Regions from separate parts of the Pantoea sp. CFCC18179 genome, predicted to be linked through region 2. Evidence: predicted binding sites of a transcription regulator. Region 2 holds the regulator's gene; each other region holds the start of a gene.
The links. Region 2 encodes Fur, which represses iron uptake genes when iron is present. Its sites were predicted from a motif close to ATAATAATGAGAACNACTATCAA; they were not measured.
Positions count from the first base shown of each region.

Region 1: a site for Fur is predicted at 1,740-1,762, ahead of ACPUC7_RS20350 (TonB-dependent siderophore receptor). Genes of this name have one in related genera too.
Region 3: a site for Fur is predicted at 1,616-1,638, ahead of ACPUC7_RS06500 (TonB-dependent receptor domain-containing protein). Genes of this name have one in related genera too.

Region 1 is NZ_JBNBPM010000014.1:48,212-52,477, reverse strand. It holds gene ACPUC7_RS20350 (TonB-dependent siderophore receptor) at 1-1,702, opposite strand, end outside; gene treA (alpha,alpha-trehalase TreA) at 1,911-3,584, opposite strand; gene ghrA (glyoxylate/hydroxypyruvate reductase GhrA) at 3,793-4,266, shown strand, end outside.
Region 2 is NZ_JBNBPM010000005.1:144,260-148,525, reverse strand. It holds gene glnS (glutamine--tRNA ligase) at 1-1,221, shown strand, start outside; gene ACPUC7_RS11995 (hypothetical protein) at 1,457-1,852, shown strand; gene fur (ferric iron uptake transcriptional regulator) at 1,912-2,361, opposite strand; gene fldA (flavodoxin FldA) at 2,716-3,246, opposite strand; gene ybfE (LexA regulated protein) at 3,383-3,658, opposite strand; gene ybfF (esterase) at 3,824-4,266, opposite strand, start outside.
Region 3 is NZ_JBNBPM010000002.1:401,168-405,433, forward strand. It holds gene ACPUC7_RS06485 (siderophore-interacting protein) at 1-536, shown strand, start outside; gene ACPUC7_RS06490 (PadR family transcriptional regulator) at 627-1,166, shown strand; gene ACPUC7_RS06495 (Rdx family protein) at 1,259-1,546, opposite strand; gene ACPUC7_RS06500 (TonB-dependent receptor domain-containing protein) at 1,767-4,088, shown strand; gene ACPUC7_RS06505 (hemin-degrading factor) at 4,138-4,266, shown strand, end outside.

The DNA of each region.
Region 1 (4,266 bases), on a different contig from region 2:
AGCGCGATGTCAGCTGATTACGTGCTTCCAGTTCAATGCCCTGCGAATGCACTTTGCCCGATGGCGTGTAGGTACCATCCAGCACATTGCGGTTGGCGACATCATCTTGAGTCAAATCGTACACCGCAATCGAGTACATATCGCGCGTGCCAACCGGTTGGTATTTGACACCGGCTTCATACTGTTCAGAAGTGGTGGGTTTCAGCTGGTTGCCATCAGGAGCGGTTAAGGAAGCTGGCGTAATCGCCTGGCTCCAGCTGACGTATGGCGAGATGCCATTATCAAAGGCATACAGCAGCGCCGCGCGTCCGCTGATGTGATCATCCTGACGACGGCTGGTGCCGTTTTCTGACACGATGCGGTCATAGCGGCCGGACAGATCCAGATGCCAGCGATCCAACTGCAATTCATCCTGCAAATAGAGTCCGGTTTGATAATAACGGCGCGTTTGCGCGGTCCAGGCGAAATCCGGCATGGTGCCAACTTCTTCGCCGTTCCACGCATTGAGCGAACTGGCTAAGCCGCTGGCCTCGGTGATGTCATTTTTGTAGCGATGATATTCAGCGCCCAGCGTCACGCGATGCTGCACCGCGCCGGTGGCGAAATCGGCTTGCAGTTGGTTATCGTTGGCCCATGAAGTCAGCGATGAACGCTCGCCGGAGAAGTAGCGGTTTAGCAGGTCTGGATTCGCCGTATTCCAACCGATTTGATACACCTGATCCAGCGCGGTATTGGAGTGGCTGTAACTGCCGGTGGAATGCACCGACCACACATCGTTGAAGCGATGGGTGAAATCATAGCTGTAAATCTGTTCGTGGCGTTTGAACTGATCGAGCGCGCTGTCACCTTCATAGAAGCCATCGCTCAGCTTGCGGCCGTTATGGCTGTAAAGCGTACCTTCCGCCGGTACCGAACCGTGATAGCCGCCGGACGGATCTTTTTGCAAGTAGGCGCGCAGCAGCAAGCTGGTATCTTCGCTCGGCTGCCACATCAATTGTGGCGAAATAGCGTATTTTTCTTCGCGCGTATGATCGTATTGGGTGTCGCTGTTGCGCGTGATACCGGTGAGACGAAACGCCCACTGATCGTTAATCGCGTTGGTGTAATCAAAAGCCGCGCTATTGGTGGCGTTGGTGCCAGTGGACAGGCGGAAATGACCTTCTTCGGCAAATTGTGGCCGCTTGCTAACCATATTCACCAAGCCGCCTGGCACGGTTTGACCATACAGCGCGGAGGAGGGGCCTTTAATCACATCAACGCGATCGAGGAACCAGTTTTCCACTTGCAGGATGTTGAAGCTACCGCCGTCGCTCATTACGCGCAGGCCATCAAGGAAGGTGTTATCAACATCGCCCCCGTGGAAACCGCGCAACGCGATGGTGTCGTAGCGTGTCGCCGCACCGCCAAAGTTGGTGAATACACCTGGCGTATAACCTAATGCCTGATTGAGATCCTGCGCGCCCTGATCTTCCATTTGCTGACGCGTCACCACCGAAATGGATTGCGGCGTAGTAATCAGCGGCTGATCGGTTTTGCTGGCACCGCTGCTGTGGGTCGCAAGATAACCTTGCGTTGGCGAGGTGGCGCTCTCTTGTGGCTGCGCGCTAACCACAATCGACTCTTCAGCGAAAGTCGCGGCAGGTAAAGCCAACGCCAGCGCGCACAACACGCGCCCACGATTAAGGGAAAACAGCGAGGTCATGAGGGTTCCTGTTATTTTAGTGGGAATAGCTATCAGTATAATATTGAGAATTATTATCTTTTGCGCGGAATGTTACAAGGTGTGAGTTTTTTGTATGAAGGGTGTGAGAAAAACGGTCGCCAGGAATGGCGACCGTTGTTGCAGATAAACATCGAATTCGTAGGGTCGCCATTTATGGTGACCACTACATCAAGGTGAGGGAACTCGCTTATTTCGCGGCACTCAACGCTGGCATATTCGGAATATCACCGGCGCTATTACAGGTTTTATCTTTCGGGCAATACTTATCCAACAGCTTCAGCGTCACACCGTTGGTCCAGCCAAAGCCATCCTGCAACGGATATTCACCGCCGCCACCGCCGCCTAATTGCGCGCCTTCCACCACATACTTCTCGACCAGTTTGTGCTCCTTGTCGTAAGTGGCCTGCACGTTTTGCAGGAAGCGCTGACCAATTTGCTGCGCCAGTTGCGGTTGTTTGTAATGCTCCAGACCTTCCACCGCCACCCATTGCAGCGGCGCCCAACCATTCGGCGCATCCCATTGCTGACCATTATTCACCGTAGTGGTCACCAATCCGCCCGGTTTCAGCAGTTGTTTCTCCACCGCTTTGGCGGTGCGATCGGCTTGTTTTTCACTCGCCACTTGCATATACAGCGGGAACAGCGTCGCGGCGGTTAACTGCGGATGAACGTGCTTTTTTTGGAAATCGTAGTCGGCGTACCAACCTTGCTTGTCATCCCACAGATAACGGTTGATCGCCGCCTGACGTTTCTCGGCGTCAGCGGCAAACTGTTGCGCCTTGTCATCCTGCTTCGCCAGTTTTGAGGCTTTAGACAGCGTTTGCTCGAGATGGAACAGCAGGCTGTTCAGATCAACCGGCGCTAACTGCGTGGTGCGGATTGAGGCCAGATTGTGCGCATCGGTAAACCAGCGCGAGCTGAAATCCCAGCCCGACGCCGCGCCGGCACGCAGATCGCGATACACCTGTTGCTTATTGCGCTCCGGCGCTTTGTTGGCGGTGTTGATATCATCCAGCCACGATTCGGTACGCGGTGCATCGCGATCGTCCCAATAGCGATTGAGCAGCGTGCCGTCGCTGAGTTTAATCACCCGCTTACTGGCTTGTCCGGCCGCCACTTTGTCGCTGTCCGCCATCCAGTAATCGTACTCTTTCTGCAATTGCGGCAAGTATTGGCGGTAAACATCATCACCTTTGTGCGTCGCCAGCAAATCCACCATCAAGCTAAAGAACGGCGGCTGCGAGCGGCTGAGATAATAGCTGCGGTTGCCGTTGGGAATGTGGCCATATTTATCCAATTCGGTGGCGAAGTTATCCACCATGTCTTGCACGCGATCCCAGTGATTGCTCTCCGCCAAACCGAGCATGGTGAAATAACTATCCCAGTAATAGACTTCGCGGAAACGTCCGCCCGGCACCACGTAAGGTTTTGGCAGTGGCAGCAATGAATCGTACTGGCTGGCGCTTTGCGCGGTGCGGGTTAACACTGGCCACAAGCCGTTAATGTGCTCGCGCAGGCTTTGCCCGGTCGGTGGCACATATTTGTCCTGCTCTTTTGGCAGCGTGAAATTACTATCAACGAAGTGTTTGAGGTCGAAATTACGTTGGCCTTTTTGCATCTGCCAATCCGCCAAAATCGAGGACGGATTATATTTAGGCACCGCATCGGCAAAGGTTTTTTGATCCGGATAAAACTTAGCCTGCTGCACCGCATTGAATAACGGTCCCAGACGTACATCAGGTGGCTGCGGCTGATTGCTCAGCATGCGGCTGTTATCGTCGGCCTGAACGGTGCTGGCAAACAGCGCGGCGCTCAGTAACACAGTGAGACGCGCAGGCGTCAATACGGCAGTTTTTATCATCGGTTTTTCTCCTTGTCCGAAAAGGTGGTGTGCTAACGCATTGACCACTCAGTCAACTTTAGTCGCTATCGCATCGCTTAGCCGCACACAGCGGCGGAAATGTGAAGCGCCCGGAATTAATCACGCGAGAAATTGTATTAGCGCAATGTTTTTTGCTTGCCCTGCAACGCCATTTGCCTGAGGCTGAAGCAAAAAAAAGGAGAGCCGTATGGAGATTATTTGGTATCACCCGTCGCTGGCGCCGCAGGGCTGGCTGGAAGGATTGCGTCAGCGTTTGCCACAAGCCAAGGTGCGCTTGTGGCAGCCAGGCGATAACGCGCCGGCCGATTACGCGGTGGTGCGTTCACCGCCGGTTGAGATGTTGGCGGGGCGCCAGCTAAAGGGCGTGTTTGCCATGGGCGCAGGCGTTGATGAGATCCTCAAACAACTGCGCGATAACCCGCAGATGTTGCATCAGCACATCCCATTATTCCGTTTGGAAGATACCGGCATGGCGCGCCAGATGCAGGAGTATGCCAACTGGTGCGTGTTGGGCTGGTTCCGCCGTTTTGCCGAATATCGCCAATTGCAGCAGCAGGCAACGTGGCAAGAACTCCCCGCACTGAATCGTGAAAACTTCACCATTGGTGTGCTTGGTGCGGGCGTGTTAGGTCGCAGCGTGCTGGAAAGTTTGCGGCAGTGG
Region 2 (4,266 bases):
AGCGTGGAAGAGAACTTAGCGCTGTTCCAGAAGATGCGCGATGGCGGCTTCGAAGAAGGTAAAGCCTGCTTGCGTGCCAAAATCGACATGGCTTCCAGCTTTATCGTGATGCGCGATCCGGTGCTGTATCGCATTAAGTTTGCCGATCATCATCAGACGGGCAGCAAATGGTGCATCTATCCGATGTACGATTTCACCCACTGCATTTCGGATGCGATTGAAGGCATTACGCATTCACTGTGCACCTTGGAATTCCAGGACAACCGTCGCCTGTACGATTGGGTGTTGGATAACATCACTATTCCAGTGCATCCGCGCCAGTACGAATTCTCGCGCCTGAATCTGGAATACGCGGTGATGTCTAAGCGTAAACTGACGCAGTTGGTGAGCGAGAAGGTTGTTGAAGGTTGGGACGATCCACGCATGCTGACTGTTTCCGGTCTGCGCCGTCGTGGTTACAGCGCGGCTTCAATCCGTGAATTCTGCCGCCGCATTGGTGTGACCAAGCAGGACAATATCGTTGAGATGGCGTCTTTGGAATCATGCATTCGTGACGATCTCAATGAGAACGCGCCGCGCGCCATGGCGGTAATGGATCCGTTGAAGGTGGTGATTGAAAACCTGCCAGCGGGTCACGAAGAGATCCTCACCATGCCGAATCACCCAAGCAATCCGGAGATGGGCACGCGTGAAGTGCCATTCAGCCGTGAAGTGTGGATTGATCGCGCTGACTTCCGTGAAGAAGCCAACAAACAATACAAACGTTTGGTGCTGGGTAAAGAAGTGCGTCTACGTAATGCCTACGTGATTCGTGCCGAGCGAGTGGCGAAGGATGAAGAAGGCAACATCACCTGCATTTACTGCACCTGTGATGTGGATACCTTGAGCAAGGATCCGGCGGATGGCCGCAAAGTGAAAGGTGTGATCCATTGGGTTTCCGCTATTCATGCACTGCCAGCAGAATTCCGCCTGTACGATCGTCTGTTCAGCGTGCCAAATCCTGGAGCGGCGGAGGACTTCCTCACCACCATCAACCCAGCTTCACTGGAAATCAAGCAGGGCTTCGTTGAGCCAGGTTTGCGTGAAGCTGCGCCAATGGCAGCGTATCAGTTTGAACGCGAAGGCTATTTCTGTTCTGACAGCGTCTACTCGCAGCCATCCAAATTGGTATTCAACCGTACCGTTGGCCTGCGTGATACCTGGGCAAAAATCGGCGATTAATTGTTTTTGTTTCTAGCACCATAAGATAACGAAAGGGCGAGCAATCGCCCTTTTTTATTGCCTGCATTTGGCCTCAAACAACCATTTATGCTGATTCGCTAATAATGTGCTAATTGCCTTTCTTGCGACTATTCTGACTTTAGCAAAATTAATCCATTTGCCAGTGTGAAAAACTTTTTTTCAGGTAGGCTATGCGCTCTCAGACGTTGCTCCGCGGGTTATCGAAGGAAGAAAAATGACAAGTCTCGCTCTGGAAGCCAAACACAGCGTGGTGGTTTTACATCAGCTTATCGAACGTATTTTTAACCAGGCAGAAGGTAGCGATGACAGCATTGATCTGTTTTTATCGCACTTTCATCCCGAATTTAAAATGGTGACGCCGCAAGGCAAACAGATGGACATCCATGAAATGGAAACGCTGTTTCGCCAGTTGCATGGTCAACGCGAAGGGATGCGCATTGCCACCAGCGAGCATGCCATCATTTCGCAGCAAAGCCAGGAAGTGACAATTCAGTATCGTGAATTGCAGATGATGAATGGCGTCAATCAAACTCGCATCTCATTGGCGGTGCTGGATTGCAGCACGCCGATTCCGCGTTGGCGCTATCTGCAAGAAACCTTCGTTGCCTAATTCAGACGTAAAAAAACCGGCTTAAGCGCCGGTTTTTTTATACTGCATAGCACACTCGATTATTTATCGTGGAGCGTATCGTCTTCGCGGCAGTCTCCCAGAGCACAGTGACCATACAAGTACAGGCTGTGGTTGCTGAGCTTGATACCGTGGCGAGTGGCAATTTCACGCTGACGCGTTTCGATTGATTCATCGCTGAATTCGATAACCTTGCCACAATCCAGGCAAATCAGGTGATCGTGATGATGCTGCTGAGTCAGTTCAAATACGGATTTACCGCCTTCGAAGTTATGACGGGTTACGATGCCCGCGTCGTCAAACTGGTTAAGAACGCGATATACCGTTGCCAGGCCAATCTCTTCGCCCATATCGATCAGGCGTTTATACAAATCTTCCGCACTGACGTGATGGGACTCGGGTCCGGGTCCCTGAAGCACTTCCAGAATTTTCAGTCTGGGGAGAGTGACTTTCAGGCCAGCCTTCTTCAATGCGGAGTTGTTGTCAGTCATGCGGATATTGTCCTGTTACTTTGCTAGTCACTTACGGCGCAGGGGCCTTGAATGTTTAGGTCAACGCGCATTCTCATTTGCGTCTCATTATAGAACTCAAGCAGTGAAATGAAAACCAAGGCAACGTCCTTAATCACCATTAGCGGTAAGGATAATGTCTCTAACGTCTTCAAGACGTTTGGTTTTTGGATTCCATTTCACTCAGCCTCATTCTACTGCCAGAGGAATAAGCGGATGACCATTGCGGGTATTCTACAGATTTGCGGGGAAAAGTTAAAAAACCGTAGCTATTATTTTTATAGGAAATTCCGTTGCCCGATGTGAGTCAGCGCCCACATCGGGAAGAGAAGGGAATTAGGCTTCGATAATCTCTTTCAATTGCAATTCGTCAAAGATTTGCTTCACCCACTTCTCAACACGGTCGTTGGTCAACTCTGGCTGACGATCTTCGTCAATCGCCAGGCCGAGGAAGTGTTTGTCATCCGCCAAACCTTTCGACGCTTCGAAATGATAGCCTTCGGTTGGCCAGTGACCGACGATCACCGCGCCGTTTGGCTCAATGATGTCGCGAATGGTGCCCATCGCATCACAGAAGTACTCGGCGTAATCTTCCTGATCGCCACAGCCAAACAGCGCAACCAATTTGCCGTTGAAGTCGATCTCTTCCAGCGTCGGGAAGAAATCATCCCAATCGCACTGCGCTTCGCCGTAATACCAGGTTGGAATGCCCAGCAGCAGGATATCGAAGGCATCGAGATCTTCTTTGGCGCTCTTAGCAATGTCATGCACTTCGGCGACATCTTTACCCAGTTGTTTCTGGATCATTTTTGCAATGTTTTCAGTGTTGCCGGTATCGCTGCCGAAGAAAATGCCTACGATTGCCATGAGTTAGGTAGCCTCTTAAATCCTGAGTGTGGAAGTCAGTCAATTGACTGCACAGATATGCGAATAATAGCAGACCGGGAAAAAGCGCGGAACTTGTAAAGCCACGACATTTGTTCCTGCGTGCGGTCTGCGCGCGTTACGACAGTTTGAGCTGCGCCAGCAGCATTTGTTCAATCAATTCGCTGCGGCTGATGTTTTGCTGGTCGGCCAGCGTGCTCAGCGCATCAACCGCCTCGCTGGACATTTTCAGCTCGACACGACGCAGCCCACGCACTTTATCGCGCTTGAGCTGATTACGTTTGTTGATACGCAATTGTTCATCGCGCGTCAGCGGGCTGGTTTTCGGGCGACCAGGACGCCGCTCGTCTGCGAAGAGATCAAGCGTTGTACGGTCTGTTTGTTCTTTTGCCATGGTTTGTAAAACTGAGTGGGCGCGAACGGCGGAAAGGCGCTGCGCGATTAAAACATTATCGGCCCGACCGCGGCGAAAATATCCGCGGCAAATTTTTAGCGCGACATCATACTCCAGCGCCTTCCCTGACGCCAACCCTAAAGCATAGACAGCAAGCTTTTGCTTTTACAGGTTAAAAAAACGTCGAACCGCGCGCAAAACCGCATCAGGTTTCTCGGCGTGCACCCAATGTCCCGCGCCGCTGATCACATGTGCGTGCGCTTGCGGGAACTGGCGAAGCAGGGCGTCGCGATGCTGATTATCCAGATACGGCGAATCGCCACCGCGAATAAACAACGCCGGATGCGGCCAGGCCGGGACCTCTTGCCAGCCTGAAATGGTGCTGTAGTTGTCCCATAACACCGGTACATTGAAGCGCCATTCGCCATCGGCGAACGATTTCAGGATGAACTGGATTACACCTTCTTCAGCAATATGCTGGCGCATCACTTCAGCGGCTTCACTGCGACGCGTTACGCCCGCCGCGCTCACTGCGCGAATGGCGGCAAAAATTTCATCGTGGCGACGGGTTTGATAATCGACGGGTGCGATATCGATCATTACCATTT
Region 3 (4,266 bases), on a different contig from region 2:
GCGTGCGTCCCGCCGCGCGTGATTACACGCCGCTGGAATTTAACGGCATTGATTCACTGACGCTGGATTTCTATATCCACGATGGTGGCGTTGCCAGCAGTTGGGCGCGGGACGCCAAAGTCGGCGATCAAATAGCCATGGGCGGGCCGCGCGGTTCGTGTGTCGCACCTGTGGATTACGCCTGCCAGATTTACGTCTGCGATGAGACCGGTCTGCCGGCTTTTAAACGCCGTTATGCCGAAATGCAGGCACAGGAAATTCACCTGCTAGTCTATGCCGATGAAGCCACGGGCCGCGATTATCTTGGCGAGTTGGACAACGTTAAGATTACCTGGCTGGGGAGCGGCACCATGCAGGCGGAGAACCTCGGCCCAATCATTGCGCAACTGGATAAAATCTCGCTGCCGAGTGAAGAGTATTTCATCTGGCTGACTGGTGAAGGGGAAGCGGTGAAGTTGCTGAGCGACTATTTCACCCAGCGTCGTGGTGCGCATACCGACTTCGTGCGTGCGGTGGCTTACTGGCATCAGAAATAACCGACAATCGCCCGCGCGCTGCCGCCTGTGTTGAATTTTGCCAGGCGGCAGACTACTATCAACCTCCCTAAATTGATGCTCAGGAAGGCAATGAAACAGCTGCGGGATTTTCCATCTCACTCCGAACATGCACAGCGTGCTATCTGTGCGGGTGCACGCAAAAAGCGTCGCGAACGGATGTTGGATGCCAGCGATATCCGCCTGTTAATGCTGCACTTTCTGGCGATTAGCTCCGCGCACGGTTATGAGCTGATCAAATCGGTTGAAGAACTCTCCAAAGGCGAATATTCCCCCAGCCCCGGCATTATTTATCCCAATTTAACCTTGCTTGAAGAGATGGATGCGATTCGCGTGGTCGATGCGCAGGCATCGCGCAAAGCCTATGCGTTGAACAGCAGCGGGGCAGCTTTGCTGGCGCAGAATCGTGACAACGTTGACGCAATCATTGAGCGCTTAACCTCACTGGCGATTCTGGTGAATAACCGCAGCATTCCGCAGGTTGAGCAAGCGATTCATCTGATTAAGCACACCCTGAACCACCGCTTGGCGCAGGAAGATATCTCCGAGCAGGCGCTGGAAATCGTGATTAATGCGCTGCACGAAGCGGCGGAGAAAATCGCCAAAAGTTAGCGTTTGCCATCGGTCACCATAAATGGCGACCCTACAAATTCCACCCGTAGGGTCGCCATTTATGGTGACCGTTTCGCTGGCCGCAGTGATAGTTAACTCTTCTTCTTATCCACATGCCCCAGCGCGCGGTCTGGCCAACACACATCGCGCACGCGCTGCTTCAATGCCGCGGCATCGGGGAATCCGCCTTCCTGCTTACGTTCCCAAATCACCAAATCATCAATACGAATCTCGAACACGCCGCCGGTGCCAGGCTTCAGCGTGACCGCACTTAAATCCTCGGCAAAAGTATGCAGCAGTTCTTGCGCCATCCAGGCGGAGCGCAGCAGCCAGTTACATTGCGTGCAGTAATGGATGGTAATCGCGGGTTTTTGTGACATGGCTGTTGGGTTCCTTATCAATCAATTAACAAAATGTGCTGTCCAAGATACATCTTAGCTTACTTCTAGTTGATAATGATTACCACTTGCATTACATTCCTGTCGAAATCATTTATTACATAAAATAAGTCCACATTTTTCTACGGTCTTTTAACAAAAGCCCGTATTTTCGGCAGCAAGCAAGTGAGCGAATACTAACAATTAACCAGGTATTTCGCGCATGTCTTTACTCTTTCAGGGATTCACTCAGCAACGTCTGTTTAAAGTTGCCATCTTATCTTCCGCGATTCACGCCGCGTGTAGCTTTGCCGCCAGCGATGAAGCCGAGCTGACCGTCACTGCGCCAAAACAGCAGGCCGGCAACAAAACCACCATTACTGCACAAGAACTGCAAAAACGCGGTGCCAACGATTTTGGTTCAATCATGCGTTACGAGCCGTTAATCAGCGCTACCGGTTCCAGCGGCGGATCATCGGCGGGGAAAAGCGGTTTCGACCGCGCAGGTTACACTGGCTATAACATTCGTGGTCTGGAAAGTAACCGCGTCGGCATGGATATCGACGGCATTCCGATCCCCGATGCCACCGGACGTCCTTACGTTAGTCGCACCGGTAACAACACTTTCGGCATTGGCCGCGATTACATCGATCCCTACATGTTCGGCAGCGTTGATATTGAGAAGGGCGCGACAGCGGTTGATCAGCCCAATACTTCGATTGGTGGGAACGTCTCATTCCACAACAAAACCGCCGACGATTACCTCAGCAGCGAAAAAAACACCTACTTCGGTTACCAAAGCGATTACGACTCCTCAAATCGTAGCTGGCACAACGGCATTACTGCCGCCGCCGGGGATGATGAGTTGCGCGGCCTGTTTGTTTACAGCCGTCGCGATGGTCAGGAAACGCAGAACAACAGCGGCGTAAAAGATGCCTATCCGGCCAACTGGCATTCGGATGCGTTTATGACCTCAGGCATTTGGCAGCCAAACGATCAGCACAAGCTGAGCGCCACCTTTGATTACTATCACAAAACTAACCACAGTCATTACGATACCTGGGATACCAGCGGCAATACCGTTTGGGGCACAGCGCAGCAGCAGAGCGACACCCGGCGCTGGGGCATCAACCTGGCCGATGAGTGGACGCCCTACAACGACGTGATTGATACGCTGACCACGCGGATTTACTGGCAGCAAACGCAGGCGCACGACAATACTTATTTGCCGACCAGCGCCAGCCAGTACGGTTTTGTTTACTCGGATTTCAATGTTGATACTTACGGCTTCGACACGCGTGGCACCAAAACCTTGGGCCGTCATGAGTTGAGTGCCGGTTTCAATGCGCGTCTCGATAATAGCGAGCGTCCGTTCCGCCAGGCACCGACGCCGAGCACTTACAGCGTCATCACTCAACCGCAATCCGACAGCCGCATGTTTGCCGTTGCCGGTTATGTGCAAGATAAGATCAATTTCGATCTTGATAGCCACAACTTCGCCATCATTCCCGGCGTGCGCGTGATGTATCAAAGTACTAAGCCAGAGAATCTCGGCGATCTCACCACCGGCAGCGCGGTGCTGACCGAGGAGCAAGTGGCGGCGCTGTACGGCAAAACCAACTCCGACACCCAAGTGTTGCCGTCGCTGACCTTCCAGTACGATCTCACGCCAGCGTTGACCACCTATCTGCAATACAAACGCGGCGTGCAGTTCCCGACGACCAGCCAGCTGTACGGCTCATGGAACCTGGGATCGAGCTATGCGGGTAGCGCGCAGTACGCGTTAATCGGCAACACCGATCTGAAAACTGAAACCAGCAACAACTTCGAGTGGGGTTTGAAAGGCCAGGCAACCGAAGGCGTGACGGTGAACACTTCGGTGTTCTACAACCAATACAAAAACTTCATTGCTTACACCCGTTATCGCCGTTCGGCCAATCCTGAGATGTTCGTCAATGTGCCGAGCAACATCTACACCAGCTATCAGGCTGAAAACCGCGATAAGGCCTACATTTATGGGGCTGAGATCTCGACCAAAGTGAACTACGGCACTTGGTTCTCGCAAGTGGATGGCCTGAGCAGCACCTTTGCGCTGGGCTACAACGAGGGTAAATCCAAGTCGAGCTATGCTGGCGACAAATACATCGATCTCGACAGCGTTGCGCCGTTGAAAGCGATTGTCGGTTTAGCGTGGGATGACAAAGCGCGCGGCTACGGTGCGGCGTTAACGGCGACCTTCGTTAAAGGTAAGCAGGCCACCGCCACCAACCGCGAAAGCTACACCAACACCGGAACGGCGATCACCGATGCCACCAGTGAATACATGCGCGTTCCGGGCTATGGCATGGTGGATGCCACCGCATATTGGCAGGCGACGAAAAACGTCAAGCTGAGCGGCGGCATCTACAACATCACCGATCGCAAATATTGGGACTACACCAGCAGCCGCACGCTGACCAGTACCAATGAGCAGGAACGCAACGACATCAACCTGGCAGTGATGCCGGGCCGCACCTTCCAGTTAGGTGTCAACGTCGATTTCTAACCCCTTTTCGCCCTGCGGTGACGCAGGGCATTTTCAATGGAGCAAGCGCATGAACCCACGTTACGATCACTATCTGGCGCTGAAAGGCGAACATCCAAAAAAGTACGCGCGCGATCTCGCGGCGTTAATGGGCATTGGCGAAGCGCAGCTGTGTGAAGCGCGCATTGGTCAGGATGCG